3 regions of the Kosakonia beeri genome follow, and region 1 is predicted to be linked to each of the others. Evidence: predicted binding sites of a transcription regulator. Region 1 holds the regulator's gene; each other region holds the start of a gene.
What was found. Region 1 encodes Fur, which represses iron uptake genes when iron is present. Its sites were predicted from a motif close to ATAATAATGAGAACNACTATCAA; they were not measured.
Positions count from the first base shown of each region.

Region 2: ftnA (non-heme ferritin) is a predicted target of Fur. The motif match lies at 4,718-4,740, and genes of this name have one in related genera.
Region 3: sodA (superoxide dismutase [Mn]) is a predicted target of Fur. The motif match lies at 4,564-4,586, and genes of this name have one in related genera.

Region 1 is NZ_CM135106.1:3,410,795-3,417,483, reverse strand. Features, by position in the region: gene glnS (glutamine--tRNA ligase) at 1-158, shown strand, start outside; gene chiP (chitoporin ChiP) at 612-2,009, shown strand; gene ACUY4S_RS16220 (beta-N-acetylhexosaminidase) at 2,056-4,710, shown strand; gene fur (ferric iron uptake transcriptional regulator) at 4,899-5,345, opposite strand; gene fldA (flavodoxin FldA) at 5,633-6,163, opposite strand; gene ybfE (LexA regulated protein) at 6,328-6,609, opposite strand.
Region 2 is NZ_CM135106.1:2,034,465-2,041,153, reverse strand. Features, by position in the region: gene ACUY4S_RS09775 (arabinose ABC transporter substrate-binding protein) at 1-221, opposite strand, end outside; gene ACUY4S_RS09770 (DJ-1/PfpI family protein) at 539-1,096, opposite strand; gene ACUY4S_RS09765 (DUF2766 family protein) at 1,227-1,478, opposite strand; gene azuC (stress response protein AzuC) at 1,600-1,683, opposite strand; gene ACUY4S_RS09755 (MFS transporter) at 1,896-3,317, shown strand; gene ACUY4S_RS09750 (RpiB/LacA/LacB family sugar-phosphate isomerase) at 3,367-4,005, opposite strand; gene yecR (YecR family lipoprotein) at 4,345-4,677, shown strand; gene ftnA (non-heme ferritin) at 4,885-5,382, shown strand; gene ACUY4S_RS09735 (YecH family metal-binding protein) at 5,421-5,660, opposite strand; partial or broken gene ACUY4S_RS09730 (PM0253 family protein) at 5,728-6,081, opposite strand; gene tyrP (tyrosine transporter TyrP) at 6,306-6,689, shown strand, end outside.
Region 3 is NZ_CM135106.1:4,806,761-4,813,449, forward strand. Features, by position in the region: gene cpxA (envelope stress sensor histidine kinase CpxA) at 1-805, shown strand, start outside; gene yiiM (6-hydroxyaminopurine reductase) at 851-1,525, opposite strand; gene ACUY4S_RS22735 (dihydrodipicolinate synthase family protein) at 1,685-2,578, shown strand; gene kdgT (2-keto-3-deoxygluconate transporter) at 2,638-3,621, opposite strand; gene sodA (superoxide dismutase [Mn]) at 3,870-4,490, opposite strand; gene rhaT (L-rhamnose/proton symporter RhaT) at 4,779-5,813, shown strand; gene rhaR (HTH-type transcriptional activator RhaR) at 5,814-6,662, opposite strand.

The sequences.
Region 1 (6,689 bases):
ACGCAGAGCCGTCGCTGAAAGCCGCAGAAGCGGGTAAAGCGTACCAGTTTGAGCGTGAGGGCTATTTCTGCCTCGACAGCCGCCACGCAACCGCGTCCAAACCCGTGTTTAACCGCACCGTTGGCCTGCGTGATACCTGGGCTAAAATCGGCGAGTGATCTGGTCAATCACAAACAATCCTGCTTAAACGCCGCCTCCTGCGGCGTTTTTTTTTGCTTAGCGATTAGCATGTTACTCCCCATTAACATTCGCGTCGCGAATTAATGTATCTCGAGATTGACCATTTATTCCCTCATGTGCAGGGATGATAACGCCTTTTTTCGTAATTTTATAATATGTAATCGCTACCATTCATCCTTAACGCATTAATAAATAAATAAAAAATAGCGAATGTTATTGATGCTGTCACATATTACAAAATGCGTCTATTTATGTGCTCTTCGTCATAATCTTGCATTTCTCCCATTAAAAGGCATTGATAATTCGCGTCGCGAAAAATAGTCTAAAGACGGTAGTTAATTCGGGGGTATTTGCTAACTACCTACACTCATTGGTGTTTTTTTTCTTCGCCATATTCGGCGATGTTTTATATCCGTCAAGAAGGAATACTCATGCGTACTTTTAGTGGCAAACGTAGTGCGCTGGCACTGGCTATCGCCGGTGTCACAGCAATGTCGGGCTGGACACTCTCTTCGGAAGTGCATGCCGCAGGCTTTATCGATGATTCCACGCTCACCGGGGGAATTTATTACTGGCAGCGTGAGCGTGACCGTAAAGATGTACTGACCGATAAATATAAAACCAACCTTTCGCATTCCACCTGGAATGGCAGTCTGGATTTTCAGTCTGGTTACGCGGCAGATATGTTCGGCCTGGATATCGCCGCTTTTACCGCCATTGAAATGGCAGAAAATGGCGACAGTGCGCATCCGAACGAAATCGCATTCTCTTCCAGCAATAAAGCCTACAAAGAAGACTGGTCGGGTGATAAAAGCGGTATCAGCCTGTACAAAGCCGCCGCCAAATTCAAAACCGGCCCGGTATGGGCGCGCGCCGGCTACATTCAGCCAACCGGGCAAACTTTGCTCGCACCGCACTGGAGTTTTATGCCGGGCACCTATCAGGGGGCCGAAGCAGGGGCGAATCTCGACTACGGCGATGCGGGTGCGCTGAGCTTCTCATACATGTGGACCAATGAGTACAAAGCGCCGTGGCATATCGAAATGGATAAGTTTTATCAGAACGATAAAAAAACCAAAGTCGACTATCTGCACTCCATTGGCGCGAAATATGACTTCAAAAATAACTTTATGCTTGAGGCCGCATTTGGCCAGGCACAAGGGTATGTCGATCAGTACTTCGCAAAAGCCAGCTACAAATTTGATCTGGCAGGCAACCCATTCTCTACCAGTTATCAGTTTTATGGCACCCGCGATAAAGTCAGCGATGGCGGGGTAAATGATATCTATGACGGCACCGCATGGTTGCAGGCGCTGACCTTTGGTTACAAGGTTGGGCAGGTTGATCTCCGTCTGGAAGGGACCTGGGTTAAAGCCGATGGTCAGCAGGGCTACTTTCTGCAACGTATGACACCGACTTACGCCTCCTCTAACGGTCGCCTGGATGTCTGGTGGGATAACCGCTCTGACTTTAACGCCAACGGTGAAAAAGCGCTGTTCATCGGTGCAATGTATGATTTGCAAAACTGGAATCTGCCTGGTTTCACGGTGGGGGCTTCTTACGCCTATGCCTGGGATGCAAAACCCGCCAGGATGGCCTCACCGGATGCCTGGTACGATCCGAACTACCGTCTGAAAGAGTCGGCCTACAGCCTGGACGCTATCTACACCCTGCAGGATGGCCGCGCTAAAGGTACGATGTTCAAACTCCACTTCACACAGTATGACAACCACTCCGATATCCCCTGTTACTCCGGCGGTTACGGCAACATCTTCCAGGATGAGCGTGACGTGAAATTTATGGTTATCGCGCCGTTTACTCTTTTTTGATGCGTTATTTGCCGGGGCGCACCCGGCAAAATACAAGGAATAAGTCATGAATACTGTACGTTTAAGTCTGCTGGCCAGCACAGTGCTGGGCATTTTGAGCAGCCCAATGGCGCTGGCTGGTCAAAGCACTGTCGATGCAATCAGCCAGTTTCATCTCAATTATGCGATCAAAGATAACCATGCCGGGCAGAAGGGTGTCGATTGCGCCAGGCTTGGCGCTGACTGGGCGTCGTGCAACAAAGCCGTTATCACACTGACCAATAATGGCGATGCGGTAACAGATAAAGCGTGGGCAATTTATTTCCACAGCATCCGCCCGATCCTTGAGGTGGCGAACGACCAGTTTAAAGTCATTCATATTATGGGCGATCTGCATAAACTGGAGCCGACCGACAAATTCAGTGGTTTTCCGGCGAAACAGTCTGTTGAGATCCCCATCATCAATGAATACTGGCAGCTGTTTATAACCGATGTACTGCCGCGTTGGTATGTCACTTCCGAAGGGGCGACGGCGAAAGTGATCGCCAATACCGACACCGAAGATTTGACGCAGTTCGTCACCCTGCCTGGCGAGCAGTGGAAGCGCACGGCGGATGACAAAAACATCCTGATGACGGCTGAAGCGCGTTTTGCAAAAAACAGTGATGTGAAAACGCTCAATTTGCACACCCTGCGTGGCCAGATTATTCCTACGCCGCAGGCGGTAAACATTCACGGACAGGATGTCGACCTGAGCAATGGCGTGAAGCTGGATCTTTCTGCGTTAAGCAGCGATGCGCAGGACGCGGTGAAAAGTCGTTTTGCGTTGCTGGGCGTGCAAGCGGGAAGTTATCCGGTGCGCAGCGAAATAGCTACGCGTGATTTCCAGGGCGATGAGGCGGTTTCCGGTGCGTATAAACTGCATATTGGTGCAAAAGAGACGGTGATCACCGGTTACGATCAGGCCGGGGTTTTTTATGGGCTGCAATCGTTGTTGTCGCTTATCCCGGCTGACGGGGCACTGAAAGTGGCCACGCTGGATGCGAAGGATGCGCCTCGCTTCGACTACCGCGGCATTCACCTTGATGTCGGGCGTAACTTCCACAGTAAAGACGCCGTGCTGCGTCTGCTGGATCAAATGTCGGCCTACAAACTGAACAAATTCCATTTCCATCTCAGCGATGACGAAGGCTGGCGTATCGAAATTCCAGGCCTGCCGGAATTAACGGACATTGGCAGTAAGCGTTGCCATGACCTGAGTGAGAAATCCTGCTTGTTGCCGCAGCTTGGATCCGGGCCCGACAGCAATAACACCGGCAGCGGTTTCTTTACCCGTGCGGATTACATCGACATTCTGAAGTATGCCAAAGCGCGGCAGATTGAGGTCATTCCGGAAATCGACATGCCAGCGCATGCACGTGCTGCAGTGATTGCCATGGAAGCGAGATACGATCGGTTGATGAAAGAGGGCAACGAGCAAGCCGCGAATCAGTTCCGCCTGCTGGATCCTACAGACACCTCCAACACCACGGGGGTGCAGTTCTACAACCGTACTGGCTATCTGAACCCTTGCCTCGACTCATCGCGTAACTTTGTGGATAAAGTTCTGGGTGAAATTCAGCAGATGCATAAAGAAGCCGGGCTGCCGCTGCAAACCTGGCACTTTGGGGGTGACGAAGCGAAAAATATTTACCTTGGCACCGGTTATACCGACAAGAAAGCTCCCGAAGCAGGCAAAGGCATCATCGACCAAAGCAACCAGGATAAGCCGTGGGCAAAATCGCAGGCATGCCAGGCGATGATCAAAGACGGCAAAGTGGCTGACGTGGAGCATCTCTCCAGCTACTTCGGGGTTGAAGTGAGCAAGCTGGTAAAAGCGCGCGGTATCGACACGATGCAGGCATGGCAGGATGGACTGAAAGATGCCAAAAATGCGTCGGCATTTGCCACCGATCATGTGAACGTTAACTTCTGGGATACGCTCTACTGGGGCGGGTTCGACTCGGTTAATGACTGGGCCAACAAGGGCTTCCGTGTCATTGTCTCCAACCCGGATTACGTCTATCTTGACTTCCCGTATGAAGTGAACCCGCAAGAGAGTGGCTATTACTGGGGCACGCGTTTCAGTGATGAGCGTAAGATCTTCAGCTTCGCGCCGGACAACATGCCACAAAACGCAGAAACCTCTGTTGATCGTGATGGTAATCCGTTTAGTGCGAAATCCGATAAGCCGTGGCCAGGCGCTTATGGCCTTTCTGCGCAGTTGTGGAGTGAGGTAGTACGTACCGACGCTCAGATGGAGTACATGATCTATCCACGACTGGTTTCTGTCGCCGAGCGCGCATGGCACCGTGCTGCATGGGAGCAGGACTACAAAGCAGGGCGCGAGTACAAAGGCGGTGAGACACACCTTGTCGATGTGAAAGCACTGGATAAAGACTGGATGCGTTTTGCTAATCTGTTAGGGCATCGTGAACTGGCAAAAATGGAGAAAGCGGGTGTGCATTACCGCCTGCCGGTACCTGGCGCGCGCGTCGTAGGTGGCGTGCTTGAAGCCAACACCAGTTTCCCTGGAATGGTGGTGGAATACTCTACCGACGGGGGTAAACAGTGGCTGCGTTATAACGATAAGGCACGTCCGCAGGTGAGCGGGGAAATACGCGTGCGTACCACCAGCCCGGACGGTAAGCGCACGAGCCGCGTGGATAGCATCAAAGCCTAGTTGAGGCTTATTATCCGGCCCGGCAGCGAAAGCATGTCGGGCTTTTTTATTCCCGCATAAACACGGTTCCCGGTGAAGGCCGCGTGTTACGTTTCGTTTTCCCGGTCGGGAAAGCGCAGTGTCATCCAGGGGCGTTTAACAGGCAAAAAAAAGCCAACCGTCAGGTTGGCTCAGAGTAAGAAGAACGATTATTTCGCGTCGTGCGCGTGTTCATCTTCGCGGCAGTCACCTTCGGCGCAGTGGCCATAAAGGTAGAGACTGTGATTCGTCAGACGAATGCCGTGTTTGGCGGCAATTTCGCGCTGGCGCGCTTCAATGGAATCGTCACTAAATTCAATCACTTTGCCGCAATCGAGGCAAATCAGGTGATCGTGGTGATGCTGTTGGGTCAGTTCAAAAACGGACTTACCGCCTTCGAAATTGTGACGGGTCACAATCCCGGCGTCATCGAACTGGTTTAACACACGGTAAACAGTGGCCAGGCCGATCTCTTCGCCCATGTCGATCAGTCGTTTGTATAAATCTTCCGCACTGACATGATGGTTATCCGGTTCCTGAAGCACTTCCAGGATTTTTAACCGAGGAAGCGTGACTTTCAGGCCGGCCTTCTTTAATGCGGTATTGTTGTCAGTCATGCGGAATCTGTCCTGTTGCTATACGATTCACTTCCTTAGCGGAAGTTATAGGAATGCACCTGGGATAATGCGTCTCATTATAGAACTGCCATGCCTAAATGAAAACTGCAAGCCCTCAAGTAAAGTAAGCTTTTAAAACGTGGTCTCGCCAACAAACTCCTTGCGGCGAGGCCACTTTAGCAGGGCTTATTGTACAGCGATGAAGGAAAAAGTTAAAAATTTGTAGCAATTATTTCCATCGCTTTTACCTATTAATACGGTGCAACCTACAGGTTGCACCATTATCATCAGGCGTTGATGATGTCGTCCAGGTGCAGCTCTTCAGAAACTTGTTTTACCCATTTTTCGACACGCTCTGCGGTCAGTTCTGGCTGCCTGTCTTCATCAATTGCCAGCCCGACGAAGTGATCGTCATCCACCAGGCCTTTAGAGGCTTCGAAATGGTAACCCGCCGTTGGCCAGTGACCGACGATAGTTGCGCCGCGTGGCTCGATAATGTCGCGAATGGTGCCCAGCGCATCGCAGAAGTATTCGGCATAATCTTCCTGGTCGCCGCAACCGAACAGGGCGACTAACTTGCCGTTGAAATCCACTTCTTCCAGCGTCGGGAAGAAATCATCCCAGTCGCACTGCGCTTCACCATAGTACCAGGTCGGAATGCCAAGCAGCAGAATGTCATAGCCTTCGAGATCTTCTTTGCTGCTCTTGGCAATGTCATGAACATCAGCAACGTCTTTACCAAGCTGTTTCTGAATCATTTTGGCGATATTTTCAGTGTTGCCAGTGTCGCTGCCGAAGAAAATGCCTGTAATTGCCATGAGTAAAATAACCTCTTGAAACTTAATGAGTATGGTGGTGGCGTTTAGCCCACAGATAAGGGCAATCATAGCAGAACAGGGAAGTGCGCGGAAACTGCTATCGCCACGGACTGCACTGTATGCCACATGAAAGTATGAATAAAGGTGATGATTCGGAGGATTCGTTATTCGCGCAAGGCCTGCAGCTGCGTAAGCAGCATCTCTTCGATAAGCTCGCTGCGGCTCATATTACGGGCGTCCGCCAGCTCATTGAGGGCGTCTACCGCCTCAACGTTCAGTTTCAATTCGACGCGTTTAAGCCCGCGAACTTTATCGCGTTTTAGCTGATTGCGTTTATTGATGCGCAACTGTTCATCACGCGCGAGCGGGTTAGTCTTCGGTCGTCCCGGGCGACGCTCATTCGCGAACAGATCTAGGGTCGTACGGTCCGTTTGTTCTTTAGCCATGGTTTAAGCATACTACGGGAAATACAAGCAATCGGGTCGTAGCCCGGGCTGAATAGCGCGCCATCATACATCAGCACAAC
Region 2 (6,689 bases), 1.4 Mb from region 1:
TCGATGGCATTCAGCGTTTTTTCACCATCCGGCACGGCAATTTTGATCACCTCGAAACCTAAATCTTTGCCTGCCTTATCGGCGAATTTCCATTCAGTTTGAAACCACGGTTCTTCTGGTTGCTTCACCAGGAAGCCCAGCTTCATGGTTTCAGCGATAGCGGATTGTGACATAACGGCAGCCAGGCCGATGGCCGCCAACGCTTTAGTGAATTTGTGCATGGTAAACTCCAGCTTTAGCTTTCTTTTATGTAGGGGAAATCAAATAAAGGTTTCTTTAAAAGTTCATAAAACAAGGCATTAGCGACCATGTTTCCCTGGACGCTGGTGCTGGAAATAGTTTTAGCGGGAAATTGATTCTCCATAGGAGAGCGCCATCACACCGCAGAATTACAGTAATTCCGTACATAAATTCAGCGATATTTCACATAAAATCAGGCGTTTTTGTCGGACAAATGCGGCAGGTAAAAGCAGGATTATCCATAACGTCAGCCAGCTTATCCTTGTACCCGGATACAGGGTGCATCCGGGCGGAAAAATTACCAGCTATAGTAGATATGATCGGCGTGATCTCGCGCCGCGATTTCATCGCCCAGCAAACGTGAAGCGACAGTAAAGGCAAAATCAAACGCCAGGCCTAATCCCTTGCCGCTGATCATGTTGCCATCTTCGACCACCGGTGCGTCTACATACTCGCCATCACGCACGGTTTCATACAACTCACCAGAGCAGACATAACGCCGCCCTTTCAGTAAACCGTTGCCCCCCAGCACCCGCGCAGCAGCAGAGCAAATTGGGCAGATCAGCATGCCTGCAACATCGTGGCGTTCAACAAACTGCAACACCTCCTGGTTAGCAGCAAGGTTCACGCTTCCCTGGGGGCCGCCTGGCAGGATCACGGCGTCGTAAAGTGCATTTATGCGTTCAGTAAGGGTGCTATCCGCCACCATAGGAATGTTGTGGTAGCTGACCACTGCACGTGACTCCGCGCAGGCCAGCGTTTCCACTTCAATATTCAGGCGGCGCAAAATATCAATGCTGATAATCGCCTCAGCCTCTTCGAAACCGGGCGCCAACAACACCGCCACTTTTTTCATTTCTGACTCCTCACGTTGAAGATTGATTAACCAAACGGAGTTTATTGTTGATCAAAACAACGTTTCAAAAATCATAGACACGTCACAACGTGGGCAGTCAGCGTGAAGGATGGCAGGAAGCACCTGCGATTTAGTGAGCTTCGCCTTGCGGGGTAAATTTCAGTTCAATTAAGGCAATCGCTTTTTGAATAGCACGACGTGTCACCGCATCGGCGGCGGCAGGGTGACTGGAGAAATCGATGTTTTTAAGCTGGCTGGCCATCTTTTCACGTACTTCTACCGGCGCGATAACGTCGATGACATCGAGGATCTGCTTAATCACTAACTGGCAGGCAACGATATCGGACACCAGTTCCTGATCTTCTGAAAAATTCTGCGTCATATGAGGCTCCTTTACGAAAGGGCGTCATAGTACCGGGAATCGCAGGTTAAGAGTAGTTTTGCGCATTCGTGGCGGTGAATTGCAGGCATAAAAAAACCTGCCTCAGCAGGTTTCTTTATCATCAGAACATAGCGCCTGGCGGTACGTCTTTGAAAGTTTTGCAGTAGGTTTCGAACATGTGTTTCAGGATTTTACGCAATTTCATGTGTTGCTCCGGCGATTTGTTATGCAGGTGTTACGTCTCTATGTGCACATAATATGACCTCTATCACATAAATCAAGTCTTCTGTGATAGAAATCACGTTTCAAAAAATGAAAATGCAGTAGCTTTGTTAAAAATAGGATTATAAATCTGAGAGTTAGCTCGCTAAAAATTTCTTTAGTATTCTCAACTTTTTTTAAATGGCAGATCACAACATGCGTGAAAGTACCCTTTCGCGAAAGACAGCAGGTCTTTCTCCCGCAGCGCTCCTGGTCGCCGGCGCTTTCTTTATGGAGTTTATTGATGGCACGGTGATCGCCACCGCCTTACCGGATATGGCAAAAAGCTTCGGCGTCGAAGCCGTGGCGCTCAATATTGGTATTAGTGCTTATCTGATCACTCTGGCGGTGTTGATCCCCGCTAGTGGCTGGATTGCAGATCGGTTTGGCGCACGCAATGTATTTTCTATGGCGCTGCTCATTTTTACCCTTGCCTCGGTGTTATGTGGGCTGTCTACCAGCGCCGACATGTTCGTGGCCATGCGCATTCTGCAGGGGGTTGGTGGCGCGTTGATGGTCCCTGTTGGTCGGCTTGCGGTACTGCGCACCACGCCAAAACATCAACTGATCACAGCCATTGCCACCCTGACGTGGCCAGCGCTGGTTGCGCCGATTATTGGTCCACCGCTCGGCGGTTTTATTACTCACTATGCCGACTGGCGTTGGATCTTCTTTATTAATGTCCCACTTGGCGTACTGGCTATTGCGCTGGCGTTGCGGATTATCCCTGACATTCGCGAAGAAGAGCGACGCCCGTTCGATGTACCGGGCTTTATTGCCACGGCTGTGGCCATGGTCAGCCTGGTCTATGCAATGGAAGCCCTCGGGTCAGAACATCCCCAGGGCCTACTGACTGCAGGTCTGCTGGTGCTGGGTGGCGTTACGCTGGCCTTTACTTTGCGCCATTTCCGGCGTGCGCGCTGGCCGATGATCCGCCTGGACGCCATGACAGTCCCGACGTTTCGCGTAACTTTGTATGGCGGTTCGTTATTTCGCGCATCTATCAGTGCCGTGCCGTTTTTGCTACCTCTGATGTTCCAGGTGGGCTTCGGAATGGATCCGTTCCATGCCGGGTTGTTAGTGCTGGCGGTTTTTGCCGGGAATCTCAGTATTAAGCCCGCAACCACACCATTGATTCGCTGGCTGGGTTTTAAAAAGTTGCTGCTGATTAATGGCGCATTGAACGTGCTGGCGTTACTGGCTTGCGCGCTGCTGACCTCCCACACCCCAGTGTGGCTAACTTTTTTGATCCTCTACCTTGGCGGCGTGTTTCGTTCTATTCAGTTTACCGGGGTGAGCACCCTGGCATTCGCCGATGTGCCCTCCGCACAGATGAGTTACGCCAACACGTTATTCAGTACCGCCACACAACTTGCGGTTGGCCTTGGCATTACGCTTGGGGCAATAGGTATTCGTATTGGCGAGCATGTCAGCGCATGGCTGAATATGACCGCTATTGAGGGAAGCAGTTTCCGTCTGGCATTTGTCTTTATTGCGCTGATTTGCCTGGTCGGCATGGTGGATACACTGCGGCTGACAAAGCATGCTGGCAGCACGGTGTCGCAGAAAAAAGCGTAGTGAGTGAGTAAGGAAGAGAAGCCGCAACAGACGTTGCGGCTTTTTTACATCAGGCAAGGATTTCGCGCACAAACGCTTCGATCTCTTTGCTCTGGCAATTTTCAAAGAAGCACTGCTGGAAGCGTTCACCGGAAACCGCTGTTTTCACCAGATCGCGGTCAATAGCGCGCAGCGTATCAAGGTAGTTCTCTTTCACTACTGCAGCTTTAACCTGATTCAGGATACCGGCGTTACGTACCTGTGGCTCTTTACGCTCCGGCGGATAGCCTTCGCCTTTGCGACCGGTAAACGCTTTTTCAAAAATAAAGCGTACGTTCAGTTCCGCGCCCCAGCCGAAACCTTTGGCAAATGGCAGCGCCAGCGCGTTACCGTTGTTGATCTGGGCAAACAGGAAGGCGTCAGCCGGATCGATACAATATCCGCATACCACACCTGGGTGAATGTTCAGGGACATCAGCGCGCCCTGCCCGGTACCACAACCGGTCACCACAAAGTCCACCGCTTTCGCGTTCAGCAGGATACTGGCCATAATCCCAAGATGGATGTAGGTCAGATGATGATCGTTCTCGTCGCTCATCCCCACGTTGAATACCGGGAAATCTTTCTCGTCAGCAACACTCTTAAGTTCTTTCAGGATGATGGCGTTTTTAGCAGCCTGGCTGTTTTCCATCATCAGTGCGATTTTCATTTTTTATCTCCTGTGAACAGACTTCAGATAGCAAAGGTTGCATAAACCTTACTACCTGACAAACATACTTTCAAATTTAATGAAAAATGGTTTTAAAAATCAAAGGGCGGCTCACAGTTTTGATGGGTTGTGAGGAAGATCCCATTGACGGAAAGCGTTAACGCGCGGGCTGTCTTCAATAGCGACGCAGGAGCGCCGGGGAGTTAAGGCACTATTATGGTTAGGACGCAAATCGCCCCCGTTACGATAAGTAATGCAGGTTCTGCAGGTTATTCCACCGATTGCCTCTACATCAACACGATAAGATGCGAAGATGCCAAAATGAATCAGGGCGATTTGATGAAAAAAATAGTTATTGCGGCTTCACTGATAATGCTCAGTGGCTGTAGCTTTACCAAACAGGCGAAAGTCAGTGAAGTGGATCCCATCAGCGGTCTGGTGCGGCTCAGTTTCAACCAGCAGATGTTGCAAACCGCGAGTTACGACCAAAGCGCCGCGCAAAGCACTGCCAACAAACAGTGCCAGCAGATGGGCTATGCCACTGCCGTGTCGTATGGCAGGCCAGTCGAAACCTGTAGTCTGATTAGCGGTTCTGTCTGCATGAACACCAAGGTCACTATCCAGTATCAGTGCCGGGGCATGGCTTTTAATCACGGCACGGCAACCTGGTAATCGCTAAAAGCTGGCATAACAATGCTGGCTTTTTCTTTTATTAATAATCAAAACAATTCTCATTTAATTATATTATTTCCTGCAATGCGTTTTATTCTCATTCTCTTTTTTTTCGAGACTTAATTTTTATTTTACCTTTTGCAAATAATTAAATAACAAATTATAGTGGCCGCTGCTAATCACCATTATAAATTCCGGAGCCGCACCATGTTAAAAGCAGAGATGATTGAAAAATTAAATGAACAAATGAATCTGGAACTGTTTTCTTCCCTGCTCTATCAACAAATGAGCGCCTGGTGCAGCTTCCATAGTTTTGAAGGTGCTGCCGCGTTTTTGCGTCGCCATGCTCAGGAAGAAATGACGCATATGCAACGCCTGTTCGACTACCTGACCGATACTGGCAGCCTGCCGCGCATCAGCACCATTGACTCGCCGGTTGCGGATTATGCATCGCTGGATGTTTTGTTCCGCGCGACTTACGAACACGAACAACTGATCACGCAGAAAATTAATGAGCTGGCGCATGTTGCAATGACCACGCAGGATTATCCGACCTTTAATTTCCTGCAATGGTATGTTGCGGAACAACATGAAGAAGAGAAACTGTTTAAATCCGTTATTGATAAATTATCTCTGGTGGGTAAAAGCGGCGAAGGCCTTTACTTCGTCGATAAAGAACTGGCGACGCTCGACGCACAGAATTAATTACCATGGCGGTAAAGTTTGCTTTACCGCCTTTTTTATTAATGCGGGCAGATTTTACTTTCTTGCGTCGAGAACCCCTCTTCGACGGGAATAAACTTTCCTTTTGCGGCCAAAAACAGCACCAACTCCTTCGCCGTCATCCCCTCTGCTGAACAGGTATGAAAACGCGCCTCCGCACCGAAGCGGGCAACGATTGCCGCTACCAGGCTCTCATGTGAATAGTGTTCGCCTGAAGAAATCATCATATTCAATACTTCATGACCGTGAATTGACGCCATAAATAGCCCTCGCAAAAAGGTGCATCATAGACACCTCTTTGCTTACGAACATTGCGTTAAAACAGGTTTACATACATCCGGCGCCACGTGTGCAGCGCCCGTCCTGTTGATTTACTGCGCGGTAAAAATAGCGATAATTTTCCGTCTCCAGCGCAATGCCATGCACACAGAAGACATCGGTCAGCCAGTCGACATTTTCAATAATCCAGGCATCTTCTTCTGCTCCCTCGGCAAACGTCTCATCCACCGGGTCAATAACCGAGTAAATGCCCCAGGTGCCCATATCCTTCTCCCCACGCCATTCTGGTCATTCCATTGGCCCGTCATGCCAGCGAATGATTCAGTGACCGTGGCACAGCAAATTTCCGCCTCGAGACCAATGTGCTGTAAAGGGATTCGTACTCCCTATCACCTTTCTCATTATTTTGAAAACTTACCACTGCTTTTTATGCCATGAAGAATGGCGGGCAAAAAACATCCCCCTGATGAAGTGGTTAAACTCTTGGGTCCCTTGAGGCAAATACATTGCCTCGAACCGTAAAGAATAAATTACACCCATTGTAACGGCCGTTTGACGAAATCACTGAATTCCCTTACTCTGCGCCGCAGATTGATTGGGCTATACGTTTTATTTCAGAGGAAAGCGTGAAAAATCGAACACTTGGGAGTGTTTTTATCGTAGCGGGTACCACGATTGGTGCCGGAATGCTGGCGATGCCGCTGGCGGCAGCTGGCGTGGGCTTTACCACGACGCTGGTTTTGCTTTTCACCCTGTGGGCTGTGATGTGTTACACCGCCCTGTTACTGCTGGAAGTTTACCAACATGTGCCAGCAGACACCGGCTTAGGTTCGCTCGCGCATCGCTATTTAGGACGCTACGGTCAGTGGATCACCGGCTTTAGCATGATGTTTTTGATGTACGCGTTGACAGCGGCTTATATCAGCGGTGCCGGGGAATTACTGGCTTCAAGCCTGAATCAATGGCTTGCGCTTAATCTTTCCCCCGTGGCGGGCGTAATGATCTTCACC
Region 3 (6,689 bases), 1.4 Mb from region 1:
GCGTAAACTGAAAAATGCAGCCGACGAAGTCGCCCAGGGCAATTTACGGCAACATCCGGAGCTGGAAGCCGGGCCACAGGAGTTTCTCGCCGCCGGTGCCAGTTTTAACCAGATGGTAACGGCACTGGAGCGCATGATAACCGCGCAGCAGCGCCTGCTTTCCGATATTTCTCACGAACTGCGTACACCGCTTACGCGCCTGCAACTGGGTACGGCGTTGCTGCGTCGCCGCAGTGGCGAAAGCAAAGAGCTGGAACGAATTGAAACGGAAGCACAGCGACTGGATGGCATGATAAACGACCTGCTGGTCATGTCGCGTAATCAGCAAAAAAATGCGCTGGTGAGCGAAACGGTCAAAGCTAACCAAATGTGGAAAGAGGTGCTGGATAACGCCGCCTTTGAAGCAGAACAGATGGGGAAATCCCTGACGGTCAATTTCCCGCCGGGGCCATGGCCGCTGTACGGAAACCCGAACGCGCTGGAAAGTGCGCTGGAGAATATTGTCCGCAATGCGCTGCGCTACTCACACAGCAAAATCGAAGTCAGCTTTGCGGTGGATAAAGACGGCATCACCATCAACGTTGATGATGACGGTCCTGGCGTCAGCCCGGAAGATCGCGAACAGATTTTCCGCCCGTTCTACCGGACAGATGAAGCACGTGATCGGGAATCCGGCGGCACCGGGCTGGGACTGGCGATTGTAGAAACCGCTATCCAGCAGCACCGCGGTTGGGTAAAAGCGGATGACAGCCCGCTGGGCGGTTTACGCTTAACGCTCTGGCTGCCGTTATACAAACGCGCATGACTGCATGCCCTCTCCCGGCAAGAGAGGGCATTTTCTTGCCCGCGATTATTTACCCCACAACCGACGGGAATCATCTTCAATTTTGCCGTGGATCCGCCGGTTCTGTAACGTTCGCGTCCAGCTGGCCGATAACCCTGCTGCCGACAACAAACGGTGGTACTGCTCATCATCAAACGGCTGATACCAGGCAATCGCACCCGCTTCATCAACGCTCACATCGCTAACCCGTGACGCCAGCTCCAGCGGCGAATCCGTTGAGACGCGCCCCGCTGCAATCACCCGATACAACCAACCGACTTTACCGCTTGCCTGCATCTGTGATGCCATGTCGCTGATAGCAAAGTGAAAGTTAAGTTTAAAGCAGGGCGAGCGCGGCTGCGTGACCTGAATCAGGGCATCGCCCCAACGGAAAATATCACCGATAAACACCGTCTTTTCCGTCAGACCAAACGTGGAAAGGTTCTCGCCAAAAGCCGGGGCGCAAAACAACGATGCCTGCTCGGGGAAACGCTCAGCCCACCAGGCATAATGCTCACGTGGATAATGGCAGAGTGCACGATCCGGGCCGCCGTGGTAACTCTGTTCAGCCTGCTCATCGCCCGCCAGCCCTGCCCCGGTGAGCATCAGTTCACCTTCAACCTGTAATTTTGCGATAGCGCTTGGGCGACTGCCCGCGTAATCCCTGACTTTACCCATAAACACATCAACCGGATGGCGCATTTTCTCTCCTTAGATTTTTATCTGTCACGCTGTTAACTTCGATTTTTTTACCCGGCAAACACCCAGAAATGCGACATTGGTTGGCTTGCCGCCGCACAAGACGTGCTATCACTTACTTGATATTTGAAACGCCATTTCATTCATCAAGGAGACTCTATAATGAGCCAGGTAACCCCTTTCTCCGGCGTCTGGTGTCCTTCTATTACGCCAATGGACAGCGCAGGACGGATTGATTTTAACGGATTGCGTCAACATCTCGCACGCCTAAGTGCGGCGAAAATCGACGTAATATTGTTGATGGGCAGTATTGGCGAGTTCGCCTCCCTCTCACTCGAAGAACGGCTGCTGTTGATCCGCGAAGCTCGCGCAATGTCTTCCGGCGTCATGGTCGCCAATGTCTCTTCGACCTGCTTTAACGATATGCTGTTGATGGCAGCAGAAGCGTACAGCGCAGGTTACCAAGCGGTAATGGCGCTACCGCCTTATTACTATGGGCAGACTGCCAGGCAATTATTGAACTATTTTCGCGCACTGGGTAACGCGTTCAGCGGCAAATGGTTTGCGTATAATTTTCCGGCACGAACCGGCTGTGATTTAACGGCAGATTTAGTGGCGACGCTGGCGGCGGAGTTCCCGAATTTTGCCGGTATCAAAGATACGGTGGATTGCCAGTCGCACACCCGCAATATGATCATTGCCACCCAACAAGTGCGCTCCGATTTTGCGGTCCTTTCCGGTTATGACGAGTACTACATTCCCAATTTGCTGGCGGGTGGCGCCGGGGTGATCTCCGGGCTGAACAACGTGATGCCGGAGCTGTTTGTGAAAGCTCGCGAAGCCTGGCAGCAAAAGGATTTAGCCGCGCTGGAGATTGTGCAACGCGAAATCGGCAAATTTATGGCGATTTATGCCATTGGCGATGATTTTGTCACCACCATTAAAACTGTGGTTTCGCGTAAGTTCGGTTATTGCACGCCAACTGCACGCAACATGGGCGGAGCGCTTAACGAAGACCAGTGCAATATTATTGATCGGGTTTTTGGCACCCAATAATGTCGGATGGCGCAACGCTTAACAGATCTGGCACATGCGTAGCGCCATCCAGGTAAGGGTTATTTCACCGTATTGCGTATTATGATTTCCGCCTCATTGCCTTTCACTTTACGTGACCAGAGAGACGTCAAAATCGGCACCAGAACTGAGGTGACAATTACCGAGGTCGCCACCAGAGCAGTCGCTGCGGGTGCCATCGCTTTAAAGTCCGGCACCATTTCAGCAATCAGCACCGGCGTGGCCACCGCAGCACCCGCAGAGCTGGAGGCTGCCAGCCCGGCAGTGCCATCGCCACCGCCAATCATTTTGTCGGCAATGATCAGCGGAATTCCGGTAATTACAATCACCGCCAGCCCCAGCAGAATGCCTAACAACCCGGTTTGAGCAATCACGCTTAAATCAATGGTATTACCCAGCGCGAAAGCAAAAAACGGGATCAGGGTCTGTACGGCTTTACTGAAGAACTCTCGCAGTTCCGGATCCAGGTTCCCTAACGCGAAGCCGACCAGAAAGGGCAACACAGCCCCCACGAACACGTGCGGCTCGAAGGAGGCGATCCCAGCGGTACCAAGGATAATCATTGTCATCAACGGCCCGGATTCGAGCGACATCAGCACAAAGGCCCCGGCTTCCTCTTTGGTGCCATATTGCTGCATGATGGATGCATAAAGCCCGCCATTGGTCATATCCATCGAGGCCACCAGCGCCAGCGTCGACAACCCGGCAAAGAAACCCGCCTCTACGCCATGCGCGGGGATTAAGCGTGACGCAACGGCGGCCACTACCCATGCCACGGCGATTTTTGTCACCACCAGCGTACCGGATTTACGCAGTACCGTCCCGGTAGCGCTCAGCTTGATCGACGCCCCCATGCAGAAAAACCACACCGCCAGAATCGGCACCGTGCCGGTGATCATCCCGTTTGTGAAGGAGCCGAAATATTTTCCCGCACCGGGCGCAAAAGTGTGGCACAACGCACCGATAAACAAGGGAACCAGCATCATACCGCCCGGAATTCTCTCTATTGCACGTTTGATTTGCATATATTCACCTGTCGTCAAAACCCACTGATTTTGCTGCGCCGACCGAGGGACGCTCAGCGCTGATGACAGGATGTTAGAACCACTTCGGAGAGGGAAAAGTGATCAACCGTACATAACAAAACATTATTTCATTATTTTAGGATCAATGTTTTTATTAGCTAGCGCGCTCACACTTTGCCATAAAAAAACCCCCGTCGGCAGTGCCTGGCGGGGGTTTATCTCACCTCAGGGTGAGCGACGAAATCGTCTTATTTTTTCGCAGCAAAACGGGCAGCAGCTTCGTCCCAGTTCACCACGTTCCAGAACTCTTTAATATAGTCCGGGCGGCGGTTCTGGAATTTCAGATAGTAAGCATGTTCCCACACATCCAGGCCCACGATCGGGAGGCCGGACGCGCCAGAAATCGCTTCGCCCATCAGCGGGGAATCCTGGTTTGCTGTCGAAACGACCGCCAGTTTGTCGCCTTTCAGCACCAGCCACGCCCAGCCGGAACCAAAGCGGGTTGCAGCCGCTTTTTCAAATTCAGCTTTGAAGTTATCAACGGAACCGAAGTCACGTTCGATAGCGGCTTTCAGATCACCCTGCAGGGTGGTGCCTTTTTTCAGGCCTTTCCAGAACAGGCTGTGGTTAGCGTGGCCGCCTGCGTTGTTACGCAGCACGGTTTTTTTATCTGCTGGCAGCTGATCCAGCTTGGTGATCAGTTCTTCAACAGGCAGATTTGCGAACTCCGGCAGGCTTTCCAGCGCTGCGTTTGCATTGTTCACATAAGTCTGGTGATGTTTGGTGTGATGGATTTCCATCGTTTGCTTGTCGAAGTGCGGTTCAAGGGCATCATACGCGTACGGCAGAGCAGGCAGTGTATAGCTCATGATCATCTCCATTAAAGGTAAGCGGCTACTGTGTTAATGCCGCGTAAGCAGTTGGTTCATTATAGTTAATTAAATGATATTGAAAATGTTTATCAATGCCGTAGTTTTTATAAGGTTATAACTTTTGGTTATGTTACTGAAATTGTGAAGCCGCTCACCTCCATAACGCGCTCATTGCCAGCTCCCGCCGTTACGCGGCAAACGCCTCAAGGTTAATCCTGCGCCTGATTTTTACACTCATCGGGTCGGCTGCTCGTATCCCGGCGATAAAAACAAAGAGGATCCAAAATGAGTAACGCGATTACGATGGGTATTTTATGGCATTTGATAGGTGCGGCCAGTGCAGCCTGTTTCTATGCCCCGTTTAAAAAAGTGCAACACTGGTCCTGGGAGACCATGTGGTCAATCGGCGGCATCGTCTCCTGGTTGATCCTTCCCTGGACTATCAGCGCGCTGTTATTGCCTGATTTTTGGGCTTATTTCAGCTCGTTTAATGCCTCCACACTACTGCCAGTGTTCCTGTTCGGCGCCATGTGGGGTATCGGCAACATTAACTATGGCCTGACCATGCGTTATTTGGGCATGTCGATGGGCATTGGTATCGCGATTGGCATCACCCTGATTGTCGGTACGCTAATGACGCCGATTATTAATGGTAACTTCGATGTGTTAATTGGCACCCCTGGCGGTCGCATGACGTTGCTCGGCGTGCTGGTTGCCCTTGTTGGCGTGGCGATTGTGACGCGTGCGGGCCAGTTGAAAGAACGCAAAATGGGCATCAAAGCAGAAGAGTTCAGCCTGAAAAAAGGGCTGGCGCTGGCCATTATGTGCGGCGTGTTTTCCGCTGGCATGTCCTTCGCCATGAATGCCGCAAAACCGATGCACGAGGCCGCAGCAGCACTGGGAATCGACCCGCTATACACCGCATTGCCCAGCTATGTGGTGATCATGGGCGGCGGTGCGCTGGTAAACCTCGGCTTCTGTTTTATTCGTCTGGCAAAAATGAAAAACTTGTCGATAAAAGCCGACTTCTCGCTGGCAAAACCGCTACTTATTAGTAATGTTCTGCTGTCCGCGTTGGGTGGGTTGATGTGGTATTTGCAGTTCTTTTTTTATGCGTGGGGTCACGCACGCATCCCGGCCCAGTATGATTACATCAGTTGGATGCTGCACATGAGCTTCTATGTGCTGTGCGGCGGTATCGTTGGGCTGGTTCTGAAAGAGTGGAAAAACGCCGGCCGCCAGCCGGTCGGGGTTCTCAGTCTGGGTTGTGTGGTGATCATTGTCGCCGCCAACATCGTTGGCCTCGGCATGGCCAGTTGATCAGGCTGCAATACGACTACGATGACGCCACTGACCTGGCGTCATCCCTACCTCACGACTAAACACCACCGAAAAGTAGTTACTGTCTTCAAACCCGCATTGCATGGCGATTTCGCTGATCATCTGCTCAGAATGCTGCAACAGGTACTGCGCATGGCAAATACGCAACTGACGCAAGTAGTGGTTGATGGTCATTCCGGTCTGGGTGCGAAACTGCTGACGCAACGCCCTTTCACTGCACTGCTCCTGCTCGCAAAACTGCTCCAGCACAAAACTGCGGTTCAAACTACCGGACAACGCAGTGATCAACTTATCCAGCAGGGCTTCACTGTGGGTGGCCGCAAGATTATCGGTGGCGAAACGGTGGCGTTTTAGCGTCAATATGAGCTGCGCGAACAGTGTTTCCGCCATGAGATTGTCGAGCGGATCGGGCCTTGCGCTCTCATGCTCAAGTTGCGTAATGACCTGCCGCGCCTGTGCCATACCTGTGCTACCAATACGCCAGTGCGGTACCCAATTTGAGCCATGCAGGCCGGGAATATGCGCTGCCCAATCAAGATTTAAGGTCAGCCGTTCCGGACAATAGATAATATTTTGCAGCACCAGATCGTTAACCGACGCGTACGAATGGCAATCTTCCGCACGGATATAAAACAAATCACCGCGGGTAATGCGGTAAGGGCGACCATTAAGCACATGCAAACCGTTGCCGCGCCATACCAGCACCAGTTCATAAAACTCATGGGTATGTTCGGCAAAGACATTTTGCGGATAGCGATCCGCCACCGCAACGGCCTGGCCAGCGCGGGGAAAGAAGTCTGCTTTACGAAGGATTAACTGACCTGCCACAACGCCACCTCTGCCGTGAACAACCTG